One region of the Sporomusa sp. 246TCP1 genome, then DNA from elsewhere that is predicted to be linked to it. Evidence: riboswitches for the same ligand, from Rfam matches in the RefSeq annotation. Region 1 holds a riboswitch; each other region holds the start of a gene.
What was found. Region 1 has a riboswitch for cyclic di-GMP ahead of AC1ECB_RS25240 (FHA domain-containing protein). Riboswitches for the same ligand answer to the same signal wherever they lie in the genome.
Positions count from the first base shown of each region.

Region 1 (3,171 bases):
AATTTGCTTGTGCCAATTGTTGTTTAAGTGCCGTAATCTCCTGCATAGCCCTTTTATAGTCTTCTTGTACTACCTTTAACATATCGAGGCTTTGTTTATCCTGGATTTTATTTCGCATTGCCTGGACGTTATCTGTACTCACTGTACAGCGAATTTTAACCCAGAACTTAAATGCTTCATCGCCAACAATATCACGCTTCTTATCGAGCACGGTAGTCTCAATTAAGCCTGATGCAAAAGTTCTTATCTCATCCTTAGTTAATTGCATATTTTTAACTTCAGAAAAACTCTCAAGATATGTACCTGCCTGCTCAATAGCAGTACGCTTTGCTTCGACTACAGCTCTTTCTTGAGCAACAGAAGGAGTTTCACCATCACCCATAATATAAGTACCTTCTGCAATGATTTCTTTAACTTCAGCAAAAGAAGGTGAAGGGAGTAATATAACTGTTAATAGTAATAGGCTAGCAAGTAATCGACAAAAATAATTTTCAATAAACATGTAACCACACTCCGTTATTTGTATATCTTACTTTTATACCACAAAATTCCTTTATTTCCTCTTAAGTATAAGAGTAATTTATATAGGAATAAACCAATCTATAGGTAATAGTATATTAAATATTTTTTAGTGACAACATTACTGCTGAATTACAATTATATAACAGATAAAGATCAACTGCTATGCAATATATAACTGAATAGTAGGAATAATAATGAGCCGATTAGGATGAAGGTAATCCACCTTGACTGGCCTTTTATATTTAGAAAAACCGTCAAAATTTTTTAAAAACACGAATTCTTTCACAAATTTTACAAAAAATCCAATGCATAGAAGGAATTAAAAGAAAAATGTAAAATATAAAAAATATTGTATGAATTTTGTTTTGATTATTATTGGTTACTTGTTTAATAGAGAATATTATATGGGCAAACTTATCCGAAAGGTAAGGACGCAAAGCCATGGGTCTAAAGATTTTTATCTATGATTGCCAGGTTGCTAATTTGACTATTAGTACTGGCAGTTTTTTTGTTTATCAGTGCTATAGTAAGGTAGATGTTCAGAATGTATTGTGATGATTTGTAAATAAGGCTACCCTTGTGAGCTATAGGTGCAAATCATCTTCAATATTACTACCTCAAGCCTGGGGGAAATATAGTGGAAAATGTAGCTTTTCTTATAATTGAAAAGGGTACTCCGTATGAAGTTGGTACGATTTTGCCGTTACAAATCAATAAGAATTTGATAGGTAGAATGACTGCTTCTTTTGTACCCGAAATAAGTTTTACTAATCTTTTAATTTCCCGCAGCCACTGTGTTATTGAGTTTCGTAATGGCGGATGGATGTTGTCTGAGCTTGGCAGTCGCCATGGAACACTGATTAACTATGAAAGAGTTGAGGCCTCGAATGAAGTGAGTCTACATGATGGGGATAGGATTAGTCTTGCTGGGGACGTTGCTATTTTCCGGTTTGTTCTTCCACAGATGTCTGAAAATACAATTGACCCGTCCATTGGACAACTTCAGTCTGAGAAGGAGCGCGAAACCCTATTAGATAGTTCTTTTCTTGTTAATTTGGATAAAATGCAATTAGTAATCAATGGACAAGAGGTATATCTATCTGTTAAAGAATGGGAGTTATTTGCTTTGCTTTATCAGAATCGTGATAAAGTGATTTCTCATGATACCATCATGAATGAAGTATGGAAAGAGCGTGCTTTAGAAAACAGCGTATTAGATGTTAGTACTGAAGAAGTTAATATTCTAATTTTTCGCCTGAGGAAAAAATTGGGAACCTATAGTTCGATTTTAAAAACAATTCGAGGTCGGGGATGTATTCTCGAATTGCCTAAATAAGTCGATCTATTTTTTTTTTATTAAACTGTAATTTGTTTGTAATATAACTGGATAGAAGGCTCAAGTATACTAGATATATATATAAGTTTACAGATGAGTAACTAAGAAGATTAGTTAAAGAAATGATAAGAACTGACTTTAGTATGTTATTAAGTACTGAAATATGGGGATGGTTACATGAGCCTACATTATATTACATCAGAGCCAAAATTTTTTTCTCATGTTGGGGGGAGAAAAGAGCAAGAAGATTACTGTGGTTATTTAGTTTCCCAGAGTAGGGATTTTGGCTGTTGGGTTATTGCAGATGGTTTGGGAGGTCATGAAGGTGGTGCGATTGCTTCAGAGTTGGCGGTTACCAATGTGATCAGGGCTTTTGATAAAAATCCGGAGGTTTCAAAAAAAGCATTACAATGGTATATCGAACAAGCTCAAAATGCCATTCTTATGGAACAAGCAAGAAATCCAAGACTTTTTTGTATGCGTACAACAATTACTGTATTACTCCTAACTTCTAATATGGCAGTATGGGGCCATGTTGGTGATTCACGGCTATATCATTTCAAGAATTGTTGTGTTGCTTCTTGTACTAAAGATCATAGTGTTTCACAGGTATTGGTAGATGCAGGTAAAATAAAGTATCAAGATATACGCTTTGATTCCAATCGTAATAAACTGACTAAATGTTTGGGTAGTAAAGAGTACTTTAATCCAGAAATAATAGAATACTCAGATATTGGAAGCAATGAATGTTTTTTTCTATGTACTGATGGCTTCTGGGAGCATGTATTTGAATCTGAAATGGAGGCAGACCTAATGGCGGCTGATACACCGAATCAATGGTTGGAAAGCATGGAAAATCGCTTGAAAATTAGAGCAACCGGAGCGTATGACAACTATACGGCAATGGCCGTTTTTTTAGAAGTAGAGAATTCACAACAAGGTCAGTGCTTGGGGGAAGGAAAAAATGTATGCTTTAGTCGTTAACGCCGGTCCAGGGCGAGGTAAGAGGCTAATTCTTAAGGGAAAAGTTGATTTTACTGTCGGTAAAAATGATACTTGTGATTTAATTATTGATAATGCTATGGTTGCAGAGTTTCATGCTCGCATTTCAATTTTACCAGGGGGAAAAGTCCGGCTAGAGACTTGCAATCGAAATAGCCCTTCTATTGTCAATAACAGACAGGTTAATGAGGCTGTCCTGCTCGAACCTGGAGACACCATTAAAATCTGTGACAGCATTATTAATTTGTACAATATTGGTGGCGAGGAAAAGCCACTAGCGAAATCGGTGCCTTTAATAAAAGAAGCAGACA
Region 1 covers NZ_CM170492.1:5,348,957-5,352,127, forward strand. The annotation lists gene AC1ECB_RS25235 (tetratricopeptide repeat protein) at 1-502, opposite strand, end outside; cyclic di-GMP riboswitch class I at 920-1,005, shown strand; gene AC1ECB_RS25240 (FHA domain-containing protein) at 1,160-1,858, shown strand; gene AC1ECB_RS25245 (PP2C family protein-serine/threonine phosphatase) at 2,036-2,842, shown strand; gene AC1ECB_RS25250 (FHA domain-containing protein) at 2,823-3,171, shown strand, end outside.

Region 2 (3,171 bases), 2.0 Mb from region 1:
TTTGCGTCAGTCTAAACCAGATTTTATAGAAATTATGCCAGGGGTAGCGGTGTTGAAGGTATATGAACAAATCAGAAAGCATTTTCAGCAACCAATAATTGCTGCCGGTTTAATCAAAAGCACTCAGGATATTAAACAAATACTCAAGGCAGGTGCTGTAGGTGCTGATACAAGTACTACAAGTTTATGGAACTTTTCGGTTGCAAATTTGACAGCAAAACCCCTTTTGACAATATAGAAGCCAAGCAATTACGTGGTTTGTTTGGGAAAAGGCTATCCGACAATTAAGCTTTTTCTTCAACGTAAGCTTGGTGATAGGTAAGAAGTAACGCAACTATATGAGAGCCTTCGGGCTCTCATTCTTTCAAAATATTGGTCGCTGGGCTGCGATGGTATGAAAGCAACTGATGTAGAAATCCTTAACTATTATTTACAAAACTGAGATAAAAGAGAGGCAGACATTACGAGGAAGCAATATAATAGCAATGGTGTGTCGATGGACCTGTCCCCGTGACACTCATGTCCCCGTGACACTCGCGACCGTTATGTTTGAAAGTGTCTTTTTTTGTCATATAATGATTTTGACAGCTTCCTTCCTTGCTGGAGATAGTTTTTTATCGCAGTATACTTCGTAATAGTAAATAATTACCATACTATTCTAATACAGAGAGCAATTATTCGATTAGATAAATTATTTTATCTAATCGAATAATTGACATTTACTGGCATTTGTGATAAGTTTATGTTACATACATTATTATTTTGTAGAAAAACAAAAAAAGCACTGTTTGAGGGCTAAAATGTGCTTTTATGGCAATTATTGAGGTGCTGAGGATTAGAAAATATGTGTTATGTAAAGTAATGCTAGACAAAATGGGACTAATATCCTAGAAACAGAGATTTTAGTCCTAATTAGTACGTTGACTATTAGTTTATCTTGGTGTAAAATTACAACTGAAATTCCGTTAATATACATAATCATACAAAATTTTCTAGGCAAACTTATCGAAAGATGAGGACGCAAAGCTATGGGTCTAAGGACAGATTGGTCTAGGACTGCCAGGTTGCCGATTCGTAAAGAATTGTACATGTTGGCATCAGTCTGTTTATAGATTGGTGCCATTTATTTTCCAAAAATGATTACAAGGAGGACTGCATGAATATAGTAATGGAAAATCTATATATCATTTTAATAGGATTGGTTGCATTTTGTCTGATATTGTCATATTTTTATTCAAAGGCTTATCCCCCAAAAAGTATATTCCAAAATGCAACAGACTATGTCGAAATACGAACTTGGAGGAAGAGACAGAGACCAGCTAACTTTGATCTTAAATAATTATCGATGCTGACTGTTAATAGTCATGTATTACCAGGGGGTCTGCGCATGAATTTAATTTTTACAAAAGATTTAGTTCCTGGCATGTGCACAGGTAGGGATGTGATAGCTGGGGATGGGTTTATAAAATTATTGACCCAGGGAGCTGTTCTCAATCAATCGCAAATAGACAGCCTTCGAAATTGGGGGGTGCCAGCTATTAATATTGATGATTCCACTGAGAAAATGCAGGAGAAAGTAATTGCTGTTCATATGACTAAGACTGAGTTTGCAAAGGGTTATACTGAAACAATTGATAAAATTGTTCATGCATTTAGACATATTAAAAAATTTAGAGAGGTTCCAATTGCCGAAATGCAGGAACTCGTCGATCAAAAAATTATCCTTTTGGCAGAAACAATTGGAGTTTTGGAGCATTTGCATGATATACGATGTTATAGTGAGAATACCTTTAATCACTCCTTACATGTTGCTATAATTACCGGAATTTTGGGTAAGTGGTGCAACTACAAAGGTACTGAGTTGAAAAAACTAATTTTAACCGGCCTGCTCCATGATATTGGCAAACTGATTGTTCCTTTGTCCATACTAAATAAACCAGGACGTTTATCTGATGAAGAATTTGCCGCCGTTAAGAAGCATCCTCAGGATGGCTATCAAGTGCTTAAAGATGCTCGAATTCCTGAGAATATTAAACTCGGAATTTGGCAGCACCATGAACGGATGGATGGTAGCGGATATCCCCTTGGTCTTATCGGCGATGAAATTTGTGCTGAGGCCAAAATTATTTCTATTGCTGATGTCTATGATGCGATAACATCCGATCGGGTATACCGTCGTAAAATGACGCCGTTTGAGGCGCTTGATATATTGGCAGATGACTTGTTTGAAAAGCTTGAACCTGTTTTCTGCTTGACCTTCATGGATAATATGCGGGATTATCTTATAGGGAGCAGTGTGATTTTAAGCAATGGACAAAAAGCAGATATTATTGCCTTTTATGCCAGAGACAGAGGTTTTACCAAGCCAGTTGTCTGTACACAAAATGGCAAACTTTTGGATCTGCAACAAGAAGAATTATGCATTACAGGGGTTGGGTGATAAATAGTATTAATGGCTTGAATGGGAGTGTTAAAGGTGCTGTACTATTTAACAATTGGGATCTTGGTGTTATTTGCCGGTGCAACAATAGCTGGTTATATGGTTATCTATCGACAAGAACGCAAAAAAAACTTGAGGAAATATTACAGGGAATAGTTCTTAGCCATTGAATGTATCAATTCCCAGTGTTCTTGTGTAACAGGCATAACTGAGAGACGTGACTGACGCACAAGATCCCATTTCTGGAAAGTAGCAGTAGCTTTAATTTCTTTTAAAGTTACAGGCCGGTCTAAGGAGTATCGAGGCTCAACATCTACGACAATAAAACGTTTATCGGTTTCATCAGGATCGGGGTAGGGGGGAGAGACTATTTCCGCTACACCGACGATTGCCTTTTCCTTGCCGGTGTGATAAATAAAGATCTGGTCACCTAGTCTCATGTTTTTTATATGTTTTAGTGCGGTAAAATTTTTTACACCATTCCAGCGATCACGCCCCAAGTGTTGCAGATCAGCATAGCTAAAACTTTCCGGTTCGGTTTTGGCAAGCCAGTGGGCCATTTTTCATCACTCTCCTACTAATTTGTAATTAGATATATATTACATGGAAAATTCACTTAAAAGCGGAGGCTATTTTTCTGCCTGTTATTTTAAGGTTTTTTTCTTAAGCTAAAATAAAAGCTGGCTCCTTCATTGACTTTTCCTGTTATCCATGCCGTGCCATGGTGTCGT
Region 2 covers NZ_CM170492.1:3,382,041-3,385,211, reverse strand. The annotation lists gene AC1ECB_RS16070 (glycerol-3-phosphate responsive antiterminator) at 1-238, shown strand, start outside; cyclic di-GMP riboswitch class I at 986-1,072, shown strand; gene AC1ECB_RS16065 (HD-GYP domain-containing protein) at 1,388-2,440, shown strand; gene AC1ECB_RS16060 (EVE domain-containing protein) at 2,584-3,000, opposite strand; gene AC1ECB_RS16055 (hybrid sensor histidine kinase/response regulator) at 3,090-3,171, opposite strand, start outside.
Region 2: another riboswitch for cyclic di-GMP. It lies ahead of AC1ECB_RS16065 (HD-GYP domain-containing protein); the one in region 1 lies ahead of AC1ECB_RS25240 (FHA domain-containing protein).

Region 3 (3,171 bases), 2.8 Mb from region 1:
GCATTTAAAGCAAGCAAATTCGTCTGCCCGGCTATACCAGATATAGTATCAACAATTTGTCCAATTTCCTTAGAGCGCTCTCCTAGCTTCGCGACAACAATTGCGGAATTATTTACTGTTTTTTCTATACTGCTCATTTGTTCGTTAGCCTTGGCGATAGCCCCCAGACCATTTTGTGCCGTTTCAGCTGTTTTGTTTGTAGTGCTTGCCACAACGCTACTGTCCGCAGCCGCTTGTTGGACATTGGCCGACATATGGTTAATTGTAATTGACGTATCATCAATAGCCTTTGATTGTTTTTCTGCTCCACTCGCTACTTCTGCGATTGTTGAAGCTACCTGGGTTGCAGCTTGTGCAGATTGTTCCGCGCTTGCTGTTAACTGTTCGGATGAAGCCGCTAGCTGCTCCGCCGTCTGAGCTACATTTTTTATAAGAATTCGAAGATTTTCAGCCATACTATTAACAGCTTTAGTTAGCTGACCTACCTCATCTTTAGAATCAAAGCTAATGTCCTGTACGTTTAAGTTTCCATTCGCAATCTCTTGCACATTGGCAACTACTGCAGTAAGTGGTTTGGATATTATTGTTGCTACCCACCATCCTAATCCTAAAGCAAGTATCATGGATATTAACGGGATACAAATAAGCATTTTATTAGCAAAAGCAAAATCCAAATCATTCTGAATGTTTATCACATCTGCTGTTTTAGCATCATTTTCTGCAAGTTCGTCACAGAGCTTATTCATAGTATTGAGATGAGGTAAAGCATAATTCCTATAGTATTCGTAGGCATCTAATTTTTGTCCAGTAGATGCTATATCTAAAGATTTTTGGCGTTCGATTCTATATGAGTTTAATGCTTCTTTTATTTGGGAAATTCTTTCTCTTTCGGCCAGATCAAGATTCATTTTTTCATAATTAGCCATTATACCATCATTTTCATCTTTAAGTTTAACAAACTGTTGAGTAAATTTCTGTTCTTGATCTTTACCAATATTTAATAATATCAATTGTACAGTAATAGCTTCTCCAGCTCTAATATTGACTCTAAATGAATTTATCCATTTGATCGGCAGTAAATTATCTTCATAAATTTTAGTCACGTCCGTATTTGCTTTTTGATTAAAGTAGAAACCCGTAAAACCGATTAATCCCATTCCAATAGCCATTATTATAATAAGGCTGATAATTTTTGTTGCTGTGTTTAGATTTTTAAACATGCAGTTCGCGCCTTCTTTCATAGTCAATACCATTTCTTCGTTATACTAGGTCATGAAAACCTTATCAGAAAAAATAATAGGTTGAAACACTACAGCATTTGACCCACTCCTTTCAAAATTAATAGGCTACTAGATTGCATTAGAGTTTCTAACTCAATTTGCAACCTGGCAGCCATAACATTTTTGTCTTAGACCCACGGTTTTGCGTCCTCATTTTTCAATGAGTTTGCTTAACATTCAACTATTTTCATGTAAATTTTACCACCATTTATATGACAAGTCTAGCTAAAATGTTAATTCCGTCCTCCTATTTGCATGCCTGCTTTAACAATATAACAAAGCCTTTCCGCTCCCTTTTCAATTAATTCTGTTCCGCGCTCTATACACTCATCTAAAGACATCGGGCCGGGAACGATACTCATCACTCCGTCAATCCCCTGTTTTAACACCTCTTCATGTCCCTGTCCCAAGCCACCTGAAATACACAATACAGGAACATTATATTTTTTGGCTAATTTAGCCACTCCTACAGGGGCTTTGCCAAAAGCCGTCTGAAAGTCGGTGCGTCCTTCACCAGTGATCACAAATTGAGCCGATTTCACTATCGCTTCAAAGTTAATGGCCTCAAGAACAATTTCCACGCCTGGCCTCAGTTTAGCGTTGGTAAAAAGCAGGAATCCGGCACCAAGTCCACCGGCGGCACCTGCTCCTGGGTATTCTGCTACCTCTTTGTCTGTTGCCTTTTGTGCTTTTCCGGCAAAATGCCGCAAAGCCTCATCAAGCTGGACAACCATTTCCGGGCTAGCGCCTTTTTGCGGCCCATACACAGCAGATGCACCTTTTGGTCCGCACAAAGGGTTATCTACATCACAAGCCACCATGATCTTTGTATCCTTAAGCCGTATGTCAATTCCCGACATGTCGACACAATCCAGGTTGGCTAAAGCGGCTCCTCCGTACGGAAGTTCATGTCCTTTAGCGTCCAGGAATTTTACTCCTAATGCCTGCGCCATACCGCTGCCGCCATCATTAGTAGCACTGCCGCCAATACCAATAATGATTTTTCTTAGACCCCTATCAAGAGCTGCTTTAATTAATTCTCCTGTACCATAGGTAGTAGCAATACGGGGATCTTTCTTATCCTTAGGTACAAGAGGCAAACCTGAGGCAGACGCCATCTCAATAACGGCCGTTTCGCCGTCTCCCACAATACCCCAAAGGGCATCTACCATATCACCAAGCGGTCCGACTACAGGTTTAACTATAATTTGACCGCCAGTAGCCGTTACTAAGGCTTCTACTGTTCCTTCCCCACCATCAGCTATTGGCAGCTTTATGACTTCTGATTCTGGAAAAACTTGACGAATTCCTTTCTCAATGGCATTTGCAGTATCCACTGCTGACACACTACCCTTAAATGAATCTGGTGCAACTACAATGCGCATATCTTACCTAACCCTTTCTTGTATCAGGTCATTTTCTTTTAATTAACTTTAAATGATTATGTCTCAGAGCAATCTAATATACCGGAATATTTTGTCTAAACATCTCTGCAATTATTGTTTCCATAGTATACAGTCCTGGAGGTTGGCCTATAAGACATTTCACTGCAAAAATAGCCCCCTGACCAAAGGCTGCCCTGTTTATGCTTTCATGCTGCAACCGTATAGTCTGATTAGGCATCCCAAAGATGATCTCGTGACGCCCAACAATTCCACCAACACGAATAGAATTTAGGTGTTCTTCCTCATTGAGACCTAGTAAATTCGCAATTCTCTTTGCCGTTCCAGACACTTCGCGTTTTCCTTTAAAATGTTCCTCTACAATTTCAATATCTGCGTGAGGGGCTATTTTTTGCAAAATTTGAGCTGCTACCATCAAAACGTTAATTCCTAACGTAATGTTTGGAGAATATAGTACCTGATTATACTTTGCAAGAGATTTTATCAGA
Region 3 covers NZ_CM170492.1:2,500,340-2,503,510, forward strand. The annotation lists gene AC1ECB_RS11990 (methyl-accepting chemotaxis protein) at 1-1,220, opposite strand, end outside; cyclic di-GMP riboswitch class I at 1,377-1,461, opposite strand; gene AC1ECB_RS11995 (glycerate kinase) at 1,514-2,665, opposite strand; gene AC1ECB_RS12000 (4-hydroxy-tetrahydrodipicolinate reductase) at 2,739-3,171, opposite strand, start outside.
Region 3: another riboswitch for cyclic di-GMP. It lies ahead of AC1ECB_RS11990 (methyl-accepting chemotaxis protein); the one in region 1 lies ahead of AC1ECB_RS25240 (FHA domain-containing protein).

Region 4 (3,171 bases), 130 kb from region 1:
ATGACTCTGCAAACTACTAATATTTCTTTCTGACTGCACAATTGCATCGGTCGCCTTTTTAATGACTTCCCCAACAGTGTCAAAATTACTTACCTGCAAATCAACCTGCGCCATACTGTCTTCCATAATACGAACCGTAGCATCTGTTTCAGATTGGATATCTTGTACAAGGTTACTTATTTGCGTTGCCGCATGGGCTGATTGTTCGGCCAATTTCCGAACTTCTTCTGCTACTACACCAAAGCCTCTGCCATGCTCTCCTGCCCTTGCTGCCTCAATGGCCGCATTGAGGGACAATAGGTTGGTCTGTCCCGCGATACCAGTAATAATGTCCACTATACTGCTGATTTCGTGTGACCTTCGGCCCAAATTTTGCATTGATCCAGTTGCAGATTTAACAATATCTTGTAAACAAGTCAGCTGATCAGTTGCTGCTTGCAACGATTTTACTCCTTCATTAGTAGCCTGTGAAGTCCCTGTGGCATACTCCAGTGTTGCAACTGCTTCTGCAAGGCCGGCATGAACATGTTCTTTAGTAGCTTCCACTTTCTCTCGAATTTCAATAATTTGTTTATTCTGTTGTGTGGCCCCTTCAGCTATTTGAGTTATAGTTATAGCAATCTTATTGGCTGTCTCGCCATTTTGGTTTGCTCCTTCCGCCATATTGCACGAGATATCAGCCATTTGGCTTGTTGAATCTTTTATTTTAAAAATTAGCGCATATAGATTGTTCCGCATATCAGCAAACCCATTGACCAACTGACCAATTTCATCATGCGAAACAATCGTCCTTTTACGTTCTCTTAAATCACCATTTGCTAATAGCAAGCATTCATCCCTAATTAATGCTATGGGATTAGCAATACGACGACTAATTATTATAACAAATATGCTTGCCACCACCAGGCAAACAATTGATACTGACAACATTGCCCACATTAACGCATTGACTTCGTGTAGTGCCTCTTCTTTCGGGGCATTCACCACCATGAACCAGCGGTTCCCGCTTGTTAGATTAATTGGAGTTATTATACCAATGACGTTAACCCCCTCCTCGGAAATGTATTCCCCTCGTACCTGGTTTCCGGAAGAGGCGGCTTTATTAAATAAATTCACTAAATTATTATCTAGTTCTGTTACTTTTAAATTTAAATCTGGATTAATAGTCTTACTGCTAAGAGTTAATTTCCCTTCAACATCCTTATTGTGAGGATTTACAATAATAGTACCTGTCGAATCAAGAATATACCCATATCCCGAATCCTGAAATTTAAGTTCTTTCACCAGTTCAGCAAGACTGTCCATAGCCATAGACCCCGTAAGCACACCGGTTATTTGTCCCTGATTGAGAACAGGAACGGCAACATTAATGCCCACTTTCCCAGTGGTTCTGCTGACTATCACATCTGAAACAACCGGCTTAGAGGTTGCTATTGTTTTTTTAAAATATTCCCTGTCACCAGCTTCAACTTTGCTGCCATCTGGACGTAATCCTGAACCACTGGGATAAAGGTATATTATATTTGCTAAGCCCTCTAAATGTTTAGAACAATCATTCAAGTTTTTTACAAGTGTCTGTTCATCAACAGGATTGTATATCGGGCTAATGCTTGAAAATGATTCCAATTGAACTTTTGCACCATTGATATGACTTTCAATACGATGAGAGTAATCAGCTCCTATTGACATAGCAGTATCTTCCACGCTCTGGCTTAAAGCCTGCCGGGATAAAAAGTAACCTGTTCCAGACAATATGGCAAAAGATACTATAACGAATGGCAAAAAAATTAAAAGTAGTTTTACTTTAATACTGGTAACCTTCATCTTATAATCATACCCCTCAATCCACTCAAAGCACAAATCGGAATGAAACCGTTGTCTTTAAGATTATTTTGTTTTACTACTAAATTACAGGCAACCACAAATTACATGTCAATAAGCACGTTGGTTTCTTATAACTACGCATTTTTATATAATACATCCCCCCTTTCAGCAGCACATATCTATGCCACTAGAGTACAAAAGACTTCAATACAAATTAATTCATTCACCTTTCATCACATTTTTTCAATTTCTTTTATGCTTTTCTACGTCTGCGACTCACTCGTATCGCTATTTTTGTATTTCATATTGTCCCTACAAAAACAAAACCAGACTTCGCTTTAGTCTGGTTTAAAACATTTTAGTTAAACTAAAACGGCAACCTGGCAATCATAGTACCCGTGGTACAATAGACCCATGGCTTTGCGTCCTTACCTTTCGATAAGTTTGCAACTATGGGAGTCAAAGAAACGATTCTTTGACTCATTTTATTCTTTGAACTATATTTTTACCATGCCCATAGATCTACTATTTAGCGCAAAAGTTTTTATAAATTCCATGATAAAATCTGATGGTTGTTATCAAATCATAACAAAAATTACTATTTTTATATCTAGTGTCATATTTTACATAAATATTAATACATAAACAAACATATGTCAACAAAATAAATGAACTATTTAGTTTTTATCGGTTTATAATTCCCAATGATAATTACCCCAAAAAATGCATCCCTTTTGTGCTTTTCTATCCTAATATGATTCCATACATAAAAAAGGCGAGATTACTTCGCGTTGTTCGCAATGACATCCCTGGTCATTGCAAGCGCCAGCGTAGCAATCTCGCCTGTTCTATTTGCCTACATTCTATTTTTTCCGCCGCCGCTGCCCTGTTACCAAATACACTGTCCATTCTGCAATATTAGTGGCATGGTCAGCAATTCGTTCCAGATAGCGGGCAACAAAGATGAGCTGTGTGGCCTGGCTAATAGTTGTGGGGTCTTCCATCATATAGGTCAACAGTTCTCTAAATACCTGATTATAGATATTATCAACCTCATCATCGTTTAAACACACCTGTTCAGCCAGCGTAATATCAAGAGTAGTATAGGCTTCCAGAGAATCCTTAAGCATTTTTTGCGACATTTGCGCCATACGGGGAATATCAACCAGCGGTTTAATCAAGGATTGCTTATTCATGGCCAACGCTATTTTGGCGATATCATAGGCATGGTCACCCATTCGTTCCAAATCGGTAGTAATCTTAAGGCCAGTGCCGATAATCCGCAAATCGCGGGCCAAGGGCTGCTGTCTGGCGATCAGTACCATGCACTTATCTTCAATATCAATT
Region 4 covers NZ_CM170492.1:5,478,802-5,481,972, reverse strand. The annotation lists gene AC1ECB_RS25845 (methyl-accepting chemotaxis protein) at 1-1,824, opposite strand, end outside; cyclic di-GMP riboswitch class I at 2,196-2,283, opposite strand; gene phoU (phosphate signaling complex protein PhoU) at 2,688-3,171, opposite strand, start outside.
Region 4: another riboswitch for cyclic di-GMP. It lies ahead of AC1ECB_RS25845 (methyl-accepting chemotaxis protein); the one in region 1 lies ahead of AC1ECB_RS25240 (FHA domain-containing protein).